3 regions of the Micromonospora sp. LOL_014 genome follow, and region 3 is predicted to be linked to each of the others. Evidence: predicted binding sites of a transcription regulator. Region 3 holds the regulator's gene; each other region holds the start of a gene.
The links. The regulator HrcA, encoded in region 3, represses chaperone genes, less so after heat shock. The targets are predictions, from matches to a motif close to GGTTNGCACNCTCNNNNNGAGNGTGCNAACC.

Region 1: groL (chaperonin GroEL) is a predicted target of HrcA. The motif match lies at 1,619-1,649, and genes of this name have one in related genera.
Region 2: groES (co-chaperone GroES) is a predicted target of HrcA. The motif match lies at 2,461-2,491, and genes of this name have one in related genera.

The regions. Positions count from the first base shown of each region.
Region 1 is NZ_JBHMIP010000008.1:58,933-63,051, reverse strand. It holds gene ACFHW1_RS09190 (serine hydrolase) at 1-891, opposite strand, end outside; gene ACFHW1_RS09185 (cold-shock protein) at 1,128-1,331, shown strand; gene groL (chaperonin GroEL) at 1,841-3,463, shown strand; gene ACFHW1_RS09175 (S8 family serine peptidase) at 3,556-4,119, opposite strand, start outside.
Region 2 is NZ_JBHMIP010000001.1:290,251-294,369, reverse strand. It holds gene ACFHW1_RS01415 (molybdopterin-dependent oxidoreductase) at 1-22, opposite strand, end outside; gene groL (chaperonin GroEL) at 258-1,895, opposite strand; gene groES (co-chaperone GroES) at 2,013-2,327, opposite strand; gene ACFHW1_RS01400 (THUMP-like domain-containing protein) at 2,538-3,773, shown strand; gene ybaK (Cys-tRNA(Pro) deacylase) at 3,820-4,119, shown strand, end outside.
Region 3 is NZ_JBHMIP010000006.1:45,204-49,322, forward strand. It holds gene ACFHW1_RS07210 (DUF4870 domain-containing protein) at 45-614, opposite strand; gene hrcA (heat-inducible transcriptional repressor HrcA) at 1,007-2,029, shown strand; gene dnaJ (molecular chaperone DnaJ) at 2,100-3,233, shown strand; gene ACFHW1_RS07225 (16S rRNA (uracil(1498)-N(3))-methyltransferase) at 3,277-4,020, shown strand; gene ACFHW1_RS07230 (HIT domain-containing protein) at 4,067-4,119, shown strand, end outside.

The sequences.
Region 1 (4,119 bases), on a different contig from region 3:
GCAGTAGGCGATGCCGTGGTCGAGCCCCTGCCGCCCGGGGTAGCGGGCCAGCGCGCCGATCACCCAGGTCTCCCCGATCGCGAGGCAGCTGATGTGCCAGAGCCCGTCCTCGTCGCGCAGCAGCCAGCCGTTCTTGATGGCGATGGTGGCCGCGTACTCGGCGGTGAGCGCGTCCCGTGGGCCGAAGTCGCCTGCGCCGCGGACGGCGCGCATCTCGGACAGCAGCCACGGCGTCCACTGCGGCCCGGCCGCCCGTCCGTCGGCGATGCAGCGCCCCAGCCTGGTGACATCGCGGGCGGAAACGACCGTGTTGCTCCACCGGTCGCGCTCCGGGGCCGAGTCGGTCAGCCCGCAGAGCCGTACCATCCGCTCGATGGACTCCCGGCCACCGACCCGGTCGTAGGTGGCGTCCGCGCCGGGATTGTCGCTGTCCCGGATGATCGACGACAGCTGGGCCAGCTGGGGTGTCCGGAGCATGTTGCCCTGCTCGTCGGCGCGGCGCAGGTCGTCGGCAGCCAGCCACACCTTGATCAACGACATGGTGTCGCTCTGCGCGGTGAAGTTCGGTGACCCGGTGATCAGCCCGGTACGCCGGTTCAGCGCCGCCCAGGAGAAGAATCCGTCGGTCGGTGTCGGCACCGGGCCGGCGCGCAGCAACACGCTGCGCTGCTGGTGGTCGTGGTCCTGGTCGGCGACGGTCCAGCCCGGCTCGCGCGGCGGTGGTTTGCCGGCGTCCCCGGGCAGGCCGCCGGTGAACGCCGACAGCACGATGAGTAGCCCGACGGCGGCGGCCGCCGGGTGGCGTTGGCGGACGCGGTCGCGTCGGGGCGCGGTGCGGTCCGACCGTCGGGCGGCCCGGCTGCCAGGCGCGCGATGCCGTCCGGGCTTCACGTTCTGCGGTGTACGGGACACACGTGGTCAACGAAATGTGGTGCCAGGGAGACTTGACTGGGGGTTGATGTCCCCTTTTGGGATAGTGCGGTGCCGTCAGACCTCGTGTAGCGTGCGATTCCGGCTGCTGTACTCGGGCAACCCGTACGAGAGTCCCGATCGGTGGCTCCGGCCGGCGAACACGCCGGTCAGAGGGCCGGCAGAGGCCCGGCACGACAGAAGTGAGGAAGTGCACCGTGGCACAGGGCACCGTGAAGTGGTTCAACAGCGAAAAGGGCTACGGTTTCATCGCGGTCGACGGGGGTCAGGACGTCTTCGTCCACTTCTCCGCCATCGAGATGGACGGTTACAAGGCGCTCGACGACGGGCAGCGCGTCGAGTTCGAGATCGCTCAGGGGCAGAAGGGTCCTCAGGCGGAGAGGGTCCGGGTCATCGCCTAGTCACCCTGCTGGCCGGCGCGGTCACCCTGCTGGCCAACTGCGCGTCCGGTGGCCGGTGCGGCCGCCCGACCGGACGGCGACGTAGCTGATAGCTCGACACAGGTCTGCGCACCCGCAAGGCGTCGGTTCTCCTCGTGGAGCCGGCGCCTTTCATCGTTTCGCCGCCCGGCGATCCTGCCCACCCGATCTTGACCGTGACCGCCGTCTGCGGCCGTGCGGCCCGAAGGGGTACGTCGGGCGGCAAGTTGCTGTTCGCTTGCACTCGACAGGGGAGAGTGCTAAACAAGGATTGGCACTCGCCAACCGGGAGTGCCAAAGGTCGGGGCGGTGGGGCCACCGCCGTCGTCCCGCTTCGCGGGGTGACGGAGATGGCCGGTCGTCGCGGGCTATCCGGCCCGGCCGGCGGACGTCACTGTCATTGGGTAGCGACGTCCGAAGGTGCGTAGAGCAGGCGGCATGGCGGAGCTGACCGGCTCCGGTGCTGCGAGCGTCCAGGAGGACAACGCCGTATGGCCAAGATGATCGCGTTCGACGAAGAGGCGCGCCGCGGTCTCGAGCGGGGCATGAACACCCTCGCCGACGCCGTCAAGGTGACGCTGGGCCCGAAGGGCCGCAACGTCGTGCTCGAAAAGAAGTGGGGCGCTCCCACCATCACCAACGATGGTGTGAGCATCGCCAAGGAGATCGAGCTCGAGGACCCGTACGAGAAGATCGGCGCCGAGCTGGTCAAGGAGGTCGCCAAGAAGACCGACGACGTGGCCGGTGACGGCACGACGACGGCGACCGTCCTGGCCCAGGCCCTGGTCCGCGAGGGCCTGCGCAACGTCGCGGCCGGCGCGAACCCGATGGCCCTGAAGCGGGGCATCGAGGCCGCCGTCGCCAACGTCGCGGAGGAGCTGAGCAAGCTCGCCAAGGACGTGGAGACCAAGGAGCAGATCGCGTCCACCGCGTCGATCTCCGCCGGAGACGCCAGCGTCGGCGAGATCATCGCCGAGGCGATGGACAAGGTCGGCAAGGAAGGCGTCATCACCGTCGAGGAGAGCAACACCTTCGGCCTGGAGCTGGAGCTCACCGAGGGTATGCGCTTCGACAAGGGCTACATCTCGCCTTACTTCTGGACCGACCCGGAGCGGATGGAGGCCGTCCTCGACGACCCCTACATCCTGATCGTCAACAGCAAGATCTCCTCGGTCAAGGACCTGCTCCCGATCCTGGAAAAGATCATGCAGTCGGGCAAGCCGCTGCTGATCATCGCCGAGGACGTCGAGGGCGAGGCGCTGGCCACCCTGATCGTCAACAAGGTGCGCGGCACCTTCAAGTCGGTTGCCGTCAAGGCTCCCGGCTTCGGTGACCGCCGCAAGGCGATGCTGACCGACATCTCGATCCTCACCGGCGGCCAGGTCGTCAGCGAGGAGCTCGGCCTGAAGCTCGACGCGGTGACCATCGACATGCTGGGCCGGGCCCGCAAGGTCCAGGTGACCAAGGACGAGACCACGGTCGTCGACGGTGCCGGCGACGCCGAGCAGATCCAGGGCCGGGTCAACCAGATCCGGGCCGAGATCGAGAAGAGCGACTCCGACTACGACCGCGAGAAGCTGCAGGAGCGGCTGGCCAAGCTGGCCGGCGGCGTCGCGGTGATCAAGGTCGGCGCGGCCACCGAGGTGGAGCTCAAGGAGCGCAAGCACCGCATCGAGGACGCGGTGCGCAACGCCAAGGCAGCCGTCGAGGAGGGCATCGTCCCCGGTGGTGGCGTCGCTCTGGTGCAGGCCGGCAAGACCGCCTTCGACAAGCTCGACCTGGTCGGCGACGAGGCGACCGGCGCGCAGATCGTGAAGATCGCGCTGGACGCCCCGCTGCGGCAGATTGCCGTCAACGCCGGCCTCGAAGGCGGCGTCGTGGTGGAGAAGGTCCGCAACCTGGAGGCCGGCCACGGCCTCAACGCCGCCAACGGCGACTACGTGGACCTGCTGCAGGCGGGCATCATCGACCCGGCCAAGGTGACCCGGTCGGCGCTGCAGAACGCCTCGTCGATCGCGGCGCTGTTCCTGACCACCGAAGCCGTGGTGGCGGACAAGCCGGAGAAGACCCCGGCCCCGGCGGGTGCGCCGGGCGGCGGCGAGATGGACTTCTGAGTCCAGCCACGCCGCAGTAGCGACAGAACCGCAGGGCGGTTACCGGGCAGCTTCCCGGTAACCGCCCTGCGGCGTCTCCGGCCCAGCGGCGATCAGCCGCCGGACCGGGCGGCCTGCACCGCCGCGTACGCGTCGACCAGACCGGCGCCGGTGAGGTTCGCCGGGTCACCGCAGGTGTCACCGCCGCCGAGGCCGGCCTCGGCGGCGGTCTGCCGCAGGATCCGCGCCGTGCCGTCCAGGTCACCAATCAGCTCCGGTCGCGCCGACCACAGCAGCGCCACCACCCCGGCCACCTGCGGGGTCGCCATCGACGTACCGTCCAGCGCCGCGTACCCGCCGCCGGGCATCGCCGACAGCACGTCGGCGCCCGGTGCCACCAGGTCCGGTTTGACGGTGCCGTCCGGCGCCGGGCCCCGGCTGGAGAAGTCGGTAACCTCCCGGTCGGCGTCTACCGCGCCGACGGTCAGCACATCGGTGTACGGGGCCGGCGGGTCATCGACCGAGCTGCAGAACGGGCCGGTGTTGCCGGCCGCGGCCACCATCATCAGCCCGGCGGCGGCCAGCGCCTCGGTGGCCGGCCGCAGCGAACTCAGGTCGCAGCCTTCCAGCTCGGGGCAGCCCCAGGAGTTGGTGAGCACGTGCGGAGCGCGTTCCGG
Region 2 (4,119 bases), on a different contig from region 3:
GCGCCGCGAGCGGCCCGGGCAGGCGGCCCGGCGGTTCGGTCGGCGCAGCTGGCCCGGTCGGCTCCGGCCCTGTCGCGTCCGGCACCGTCGGCTCCGGCGTCATCACGTCCAACCCATCTGTCCGGCACCGTACGGGTCGACGGCGCATTGGTACCGCCGACGATACGCAGAATCCGCGTGATCAGAAACCTCGGGCGGAGTGCGCCCTCGGCCGTACTGATCACGCGGATCCAGGGTGGAGCAGGTAAAACTTCCGGTCAGAAACCGGGACCGTGCTGGTGGCCGTGCCCGTGGTCGTGGCCGCCGGCGGCCGGCTCGGCCTTCTCCGGCTTCTCCACCACGAGGCTCTCGGTGGTGAGCAGCAGCCCGGCGATCGACGCGGCGTTGCTGACCGCGTTGCGGGTCACCTTCACCGGATCGATGATGCCGGCCCCGGCCAGATCGACGTACTCACCGGTGGCGGCGTTGAGACCGTGGCCCCAGTCGCCTTCGAGTACCTTGCCGACCACGACGTACCCGTCGTAGCCGGCGTTCTGGGCGATCCACCGCAGCGGCTCGTGCAGCGCCTTGCGGACCACCGACACGCCGACCTTCTCGTCGCCGTCGAAGCCGAGGTCGTCGTCGAGCACGGCGGCGATCTGGCTCAGCGCCGCGCCGCCACCGGGGATGGTGCCCTCCTCGACCGCGGCCTTGGTCGCGGCGATGGCGTCCTCGATGCGGTGCTTGCGCTCCTTCATCTCCACCTCGGTGGCGGCCCCGGCCTTGATCACCGCGATGCCACCGGAGAGCTTGGCCAGCCGCTCGGCGAGCTTTTCCCGGTCCCAGTCCGAGTCGGACGCGTCGATCTCCTTGCGGATCTGAGTGACCCGGTCGGCGACCTCGGAGTCGTTGCCGGCACCGTCGACCACCGTGGTGGTGTCCTTGTCGACCACGATCCGCCGGGCCCGGCCCAGCGACTCCAGCCCGACCGCGTCGAGCTTGTAGCCCAGCTCAGGGGCGATCAGCTCGGCGCCGGTCAGGACCGCCATGTCCTGCAGCATCGCCTTGCGCCGGTCGCCGAAGCCGGGGGCCTTGACCGCGCAGATCTTCACGGTCTTGCGTACGGCGTTGACCACCAGGGTGGACAGCGCCTGCCCGTCGACATCCTCGGCGACGATCAGCAGCGGCTTGCCGTCCTGGGCAATCTTCTCCAGCAGCGGCAGCAGCTCCTCGATCGAGGAGATCTTCTGGGTGGTGATCAGGATGTACGCGTCCTCGAGCACCGCCTCCTGCGCTTCGGCGTCGGTGACGAAGTGCGGGGAGATGAAGCCCTTGTCGAACTGCAGGCCCTCGGTGACCTCCAGCTCGGTGGCCAGGGTGGAGCCTTCCTCGACGGTGATGACGCCGTCGCGGCCGACCCGCTCCATCGCCTCGGCGATCAGCTCGCCGATCGTGGCGTCCTGGGCCGAGATCGTCGCGACCTGCGCGGTCGAGCCCTTGTCGGCCACCTCTGCCGCCTTGGCCAGCAGAGAGTCGGAGACCTTCTGCGCGGCCGCGTCGATGCCGCGCTTGAGGCCGGCCGGGTTGGCCCCGGCGGCGACGTTGCGCAGACCTTCACGGACCATCGCCTGGGCGAGCACGGTGGCGGTGGTGGTCCCGTCGCCGGCGACGTCGTTGGTCTTCGTCGCCACCTCCTTGACCAGCTGCGCACCGAGGTTCTCGTACGGGTTGGTGAGCTCGATCTCCTTGGCGATGGTCACGCCATCGTTGGTGATCGTCGGAGCGCCGAACTTCTTGTCCAGCACGACGTTGCGCCCGCGCGGGCCGAGGGTGACCTTGACCGTGTCCGCGAGCGTGTTGACGCCGTGCTCCAAGAGGTGCCGGGCGTCGTCCGAGAAACTCAGGATCTTCGCCATGACATTCCCTTCACAGGCACTAGCCGTCGGCCGGCCGGCGGCTGCCGGGCACCGGCCAACGGGCGACGCCCCGAAGCCCCGGGCTGGGGCTTCGGGGCGTTCAGCACTGGCAGTAGGTCACTTCTCGATGACCGCGAGGACGTCGCGGGCGGAGAGCACCAGGTACTCCTCGCCGGCGTACTTGACCTCGGTGCCGCCGTACTTCGAGTAGATGACCGTGTCGCCGACGTTGACGTCAACCGGGATCCGGTTGCCCTTGTCGTCGACGCGGCCGGGGCCGACAGCGAGGACGGTGCCCTCCTGCGGCTTCTCCTTGGCGGTGTCGGGGATCACGATGCCCGACGCCGTGGTGGTCTCAGCCTCGTTCGCCTGGACCAGGATCCGGTCCTCGAGCGGCTTGATCGCAACCTTGGTCGCGGTAGTCACGGGCATACCCTCCTGGGGTATCTGGTTTTGGTGCCGGCCACGTGGGTAACCGGCGTCAATCTGCCTCATGTCCACCGGGCGGATCCGTCGTCGCGGGTGCCGGACCGCCTGGCGTTTCGCTCACCGGCGGGAGCCGGCGAGCTGGCACCCTCGACCCGAGAGTGCTAACCGCAGATTAGCAGTCGCCTGTGCGGAGTGCTAGCCCGATGGCCGAGCATGGACAATGTCGCGGTGCACCCGGACGAACTGGCCGCCCTGCGCGCCCCGGAAGGCGCGGCCGCGCTGGTTGCCGCGACCGAGGTGCTGGCCGCGCCGGGCGGGGCGGATCCGCTCGCGGCGGCGACCGCACTGCGTACCGCCGGGGTGCCGGCACCGCTGGCGACCGCCGCACTCACCCAGGCCGCGCTGCGCGCCCGCGCGGCCGGCAAGTTCGGCCCGGCCGCCGCCCGGATGTTCTTCACCCGCGCCGGCCTGGAGCAGGCCACCCGGTCGGTGGTCGCCGACCGGCGCGCCGCCCGGTTGCGCGCCGCCGGGGTGCGCCACCTCGCCGACCTGGGTTGCGGTCTCGGCGCGGACACCCTCGCCGCCGCCCGGGCCGGCATCCGGGTGTACGCGGTGGAGGCCGACCCGGCCACCGCCGCGATCGCCGCCGCCAACGTCGCGGCGACCGGGCTGGCCCACCTGGTCGACGTGGTCTGCGCCGACGCCACCGGAGTCGACGTCTCCGGCTACGACGCGGTCTTCTGCGACCCGGCCCGCCGGTCCGGCAGCGGTCGGCGCACCTTCGACCCGGACAGCTACTCCCCGCCGTGGGACTTCGTCCGGTCGTTGGTCGCCCGGGTGCCCTGCACCGTGCTCAAGGTGGCACCGGGCATCGACCACGCGCTGATCCCGCCGGGAGCCGAGGCCGAGTGGGTCAGCGTCGACCGGGAGGTGGTCGAGGCGGCGTTCTGGTGCGGCCCGCTGGCCGACACCCCGCGCCGGGCCACCCTGCTGCGTACCGGACAGCCGGCCACGGACCTGGTCGGCGACGGCGACGAGCCGGTCGACGTCGGCCCGGTCCGGCGCTTCCTGTACGACCCGGACGGGGCGGTGGTCCGCTCACACCTGGTCGCCGCGTTCGCCGCGACCGTCGACGGCACCCTCGCCGACGAGTCGATCGCCTACGTCTACGCCGACGCGCCGACCGACACGCCGTACGGCCGATGTCTGGAGGTCACCGACGTGCTGCCGTTCTCGCTGAAGCGGCTGCGGGCGCTGCTGCGCGAACGCGGCGTCACCCGGCTGGAGATCCTCAAACGCGGCTCCCCGCTCGACCCCGCCCAGTTGCGCCGCGATCTGCGGCTGCGTACCGCCTCCGGGGCCGGCGTGGCGGCGAGTCTGGTGCTGACCCGGGTGGCCGGCGCCCCGACGGCGCTGCTCGCCCACCCGGTGCCGGCACCCGGCCGGTGACCGCACGCGGCCGACGGCGGGCGCCCGGCCGGTAACGTCGCGCGGCATGGCAGGTACCGCGACCCCGGCGACGACGCTGCTGACCAAGCGGCGGATCACCTTCCAACTACACCCGTACCGGGTCTCGCCGGACACCCCGGACTACGGCGCGGCGGTCGCGGCCGCCCTCGGCGTCGCCGCCGAGCAGGTGTTCAAGACGCTGGTGGCGCAGGTCGACGGGGCACTCGCCGTCGGCGTCGTACCGGTCACCGGGGAGCTGGACCTGAAGGCTCTGACGGTGGCGCTCGGCGGCAGGCGCGCGGTGCTCGCCGACCGGGTGCTCGCCGAGCGGACCACCGGGTACGTC
Region 3 (4,119 bases):
CGTGACGCCCCCGGAGCCGGTTACGGATCCGGGGGCGAGCGGCGTCACTTGATGAAATTGGCGGACATCGGGTACTTGTACAGCGTCCCCTCGTTGGCCTTCACGCCCGCGATGATCCCGAAGATGATCTGGATCGCGAACACCACCAGGCTGGGGATGAACAGCAGGCACCAGCTGATGAAGAGCAGCACGAAGGCGATCGCCGACCAGAGGATCTGGAAGTTGAGCGCGGCCAGCGCGTGCGCCCGTACGGCCGGTGACTGCTGACCCTTGACCAGGTAGGCGATCAGCGGGCCGACGAAGCCGAGCGGCCCGAAGCTGATGAACGCGCCCAGGGCGCCACCGAAGTGGGCGATCAGCGCCCAGGTCTTGTCGTCGTTGGTGGCGTAACCGGACGGGGGTTGACCTCCGTACGCCGGACCGCCAGGCGGAAAACCGCCGGGCGGGGGGTATCCGCCGGGGGGCGGGCTCGCGCCGCCGGGCTGCGGGGGGTATCCGGGAGAGGAGGCCTCGCCCGGCATCGAGTAGGACGCTGGAGGTGGCGGCGGGGAGTTGGGGTCCTGCGGCATGCCGCCGGGACCGTTCTCCCCTGGTGGGCGAGGTGGTTCAGTCATGCCCGACACGGTAGGGGGAGGGATCAAGCCGCGCCAGTTAGCCCCGCCGACGATTTTCCCGTCCGGGCAGGCCGTCTCCGCTGGTCGGTCGGCTTGTGTGGGGCCCGCCGGCCGGCTTCTCTGGCCCGCCGGCCGGCTTGCGGAGCCCCGCCGGCCGACCGATCCGACCCGGGTGAGTGCGCTTGGTGACATATCGCCCGGTACGCCCCCGCCCGGCGAACTGATCATCGCCGGCCCGGCCCGATCGACGTATGCTGGCACTCACAGCCGGCGAGTGCCAGCAGGGGCGTCGTTGGTCCGGCCACCCACCGGCCGCCGCGACGGCCGGGACCGTAGCCTCGGACCGGTCCGACCGGTGACCGGTCCGACCGGTGCCGGCGAAGGAGGTGCAGATGGGTCTCGACGACCGCAAACTCGACGTGCTCCGGGCGATCGTCGAGGACTACGTCGCCACCCAGGAGCCGGTCGGCAGCAAGGCGCTGGTCGAGCGGCACCAGCTTGGAGTGTCACCGGCGACCGTCCGCAACGACATGGCGGTGCTGGAGGAGGAGGGCTACATTCGGCAGCCGCACACCAGCGCCGGGCGGGTCCCGACCGACCGTGGCTACCGGTTGTTCGTCGACCGGCTGTCCCGGGTGAAACCGCTCAGCCCGGCCGAGCGCAGGGCGATCGAACGCTTCCTCGTCGGCGCCGTCGACCTCGACGACGTCGTGCACCGCACCGTCCGGCTGCTCGCCCAGCTCACCCGCCAGGTCGCGGTGGTGCAGTACCCGAGCCTGTCCCGGTCGTCGGTCCGGCACCTGGAGCTGGTGCCGATCTCGACCACTCGGCTGATGCTGGTCCTGATCGTCGACACCGGCCGGGTCGAGCAGCGACTGGTGGAGCTGCCGGCCCCGATCAGTGCCGACGACGTGACCGACCTGCGTCGGCTGGCCAACGAGAAGCTCGACGGCTGTCGGCTCTCCGACACTCCGCCGTTGGTCCAGGCGTTGGTCGACGAGGTGCCAGCGGACCTGCGACCGGCGATGACCACGCTTTCGACGGTCCTGCTGGAGACGCTGGTCGAGCGGCACGAGGAACGCCTCGCCCTGGCCGGGACCGCTAACCTGGCCAGAGGGGGACTACTCGACTTCCAGGGCTCCCTGCGTCCGATACTGGAGGCACTGGAGGAGGAGGTCGTCCTGCTCAAGCTGATCGGCGAGGTGGAGCCGAGCACCCTGCGGGTCCGCATCGGCGACGAGAACGAGGTTGACAACCTGCGGGCCGCATCCGTGGTCAGCACCGGTTACGGTCCGGGCACCGTTATGGTCGGTGGCCTCGGCGTGCTGGGGCCCACCCGGATGGACTACCCCGGCACCATCGCCACGGTTCGCGCCGTGGCACGCTACGTCGGCGATCTGCTGGCGCAGAACTGACCGGCGGGCAGGATCAAAACGACCCGGCGAACTGCACATGCGAGACTGACACATGAGGACACCAGACGCAGTGGCCAAGGACTACTACGGGATTCTCGGCGTGAGCCGGGACGCCTCCGCTGACGACATCAAGCGGGCCTACCGCAAGTTGGCCCGGCAGTACCATCCGGACGTCAATCCGGATCCGGTGGCGGCTGACAAGTTCAAGGACATCAACGCCGCGTACGAGGTGCTCTCCGACGACCAGAAGCGGCAGATCGTCGATCTCGGTGGCGACCCGTTGGCACCCGGCGGCGCGCCCGGCGGCGGCCCCGGCGGGGCCGGGCCCTTCGTCGGCTTCCAGGACATCATGGACGCCTTCTTCGGGGCGGCGGCCGGCTCCCGTGGGCCGAGGTCGCGGACCCGCCCAGGCGCCGACGCGATCCTGCGCCTGGAGCTCGATCTGACCGACACCGCGTTCGGCGTGGAAGCGCCGATCACCGTCGACACGGCGGTGATCTGCACCACATGCTCCGGCGCGGGCACCGCAGCCGGCACCCACCTGGCGACCTGCGAGGCGTGCGGCGGGCGCGGCGAGGTCCAGTCCGTGCAACGGACCTTCCTCGGCCAGGTGGTCTCGTCCCGGCCCTGCGTCGCCTGCCAGGGCTACGGCACCGTCATCCCGCACCCCTGCACCACCTGTTCCGGCGACGGCCGGGTGCGGACCCGACGTTCGCTGACCGTCAAGATCCCCGCCGGGGTGGAGGACGGGATGCGGATCCGGCTGGCCCAGCAGGGCGAGGTCGGGCCGGGCGGGGGCACGGCCGGTGACCTGTACGTCGAGATCCACGAGCAGCCGCACGACGTCTACTCCCGCAAGGGCGACGACCTGCACTGCCGGGTCACCGTGCCGATGACCGCCGCGGCGCTCGGCACCCGGCTGACCATCCGGACCCTGGACAGCGACGAGCCGGTGGACGTCAAGCCGGGCACCCAGCCGGGTGCCACGCTGCGGCTGCGCGGGCGCGGCGTGCCGCATCTGCGCGGCACCGGCCGCGGTGACCTCTACGTGCACCTCGACGTGCGTACCCCGACCAAGCTCGACGCCGAGCAGGAGCGGACGCTGCGGGAGTTCGCCAAGGCCCGGGGCGAGGAGGTCGCCGAGCTGACCAAGCAGGGCGGATTCTTCTCCCGCATGCGCGACGCGTTCAACGGCCACGGCTGACCCGCCGTCCGGCCAGCGAGCAGCAGCGGAGGACCGATCCGACGTGAGCGCCCCACTGTTTCTCGTCGACCGCCTGCCGACCGGGCCGACCCACACCCTCGACGGGCCGGAGGGCCACCACGCCGCCACGGTGGTCCGCCTGCGTCTCGGCGAGCGGCTGCGGCTCGCCGACGGGCGCGGCGGCGTCGCCGACGCGGTGGTCGAGGCTGTCGGCCGGCACCAGCTCGACCTGCGGATCCTCGACACCGGGCAGGTCAGCGCCGCCGACCCCCGGCTGGTGGTGGCGCAGGGCATTGCCAAGGGCGACCGGGGTGAGCTGGCGGTGCAGGCGATGACCGAGGTCGGGGTCGACGAGATCGTCCCGTGGGCGGCCGCCCGATCGGTGACCCGCTGGCGCGACGACCGTGGTGCCCGCGCCCGGCGACGATGGGTCGACACCGCGCGGGAGGCCACCAAACAGGCCCGCCGGCCGTGGCTGCCGACGATCGGCGGCTCCGACCAGCAGCCGGCCGAGCCCACCGACGCGGTCGCCGCCCGGTGCGCGGCGTCCGCCGCCGGCTTCGTCCTGCACGAGTCGGCGCAGCAGCGGCTGGCCGTCGCCGACCTGCCGACCACCGGGTCGGTGCTGCTGGTGGTGGGGCCGGAAGGCGGGATCGACGACGCCGAGCTGGCCACCTTCGTCGACGCCGGGGCCCGGCCGGTGCGGCTCGGCCCGGCGGTGCTGCGGACGTCGACCGCCGGTGTCGCGGCACTCGCCCTGCTCTCCGGTCGGCTGGGGCGCTGGTAGCGCGGCGGTGGACCGGCCGGACCCGATCACCGCTACCATCCGTCGGGTGAGCGACAACTGTGTCTTCTGCCGGATCGCCGCCGGGGAACTGCCGACCAC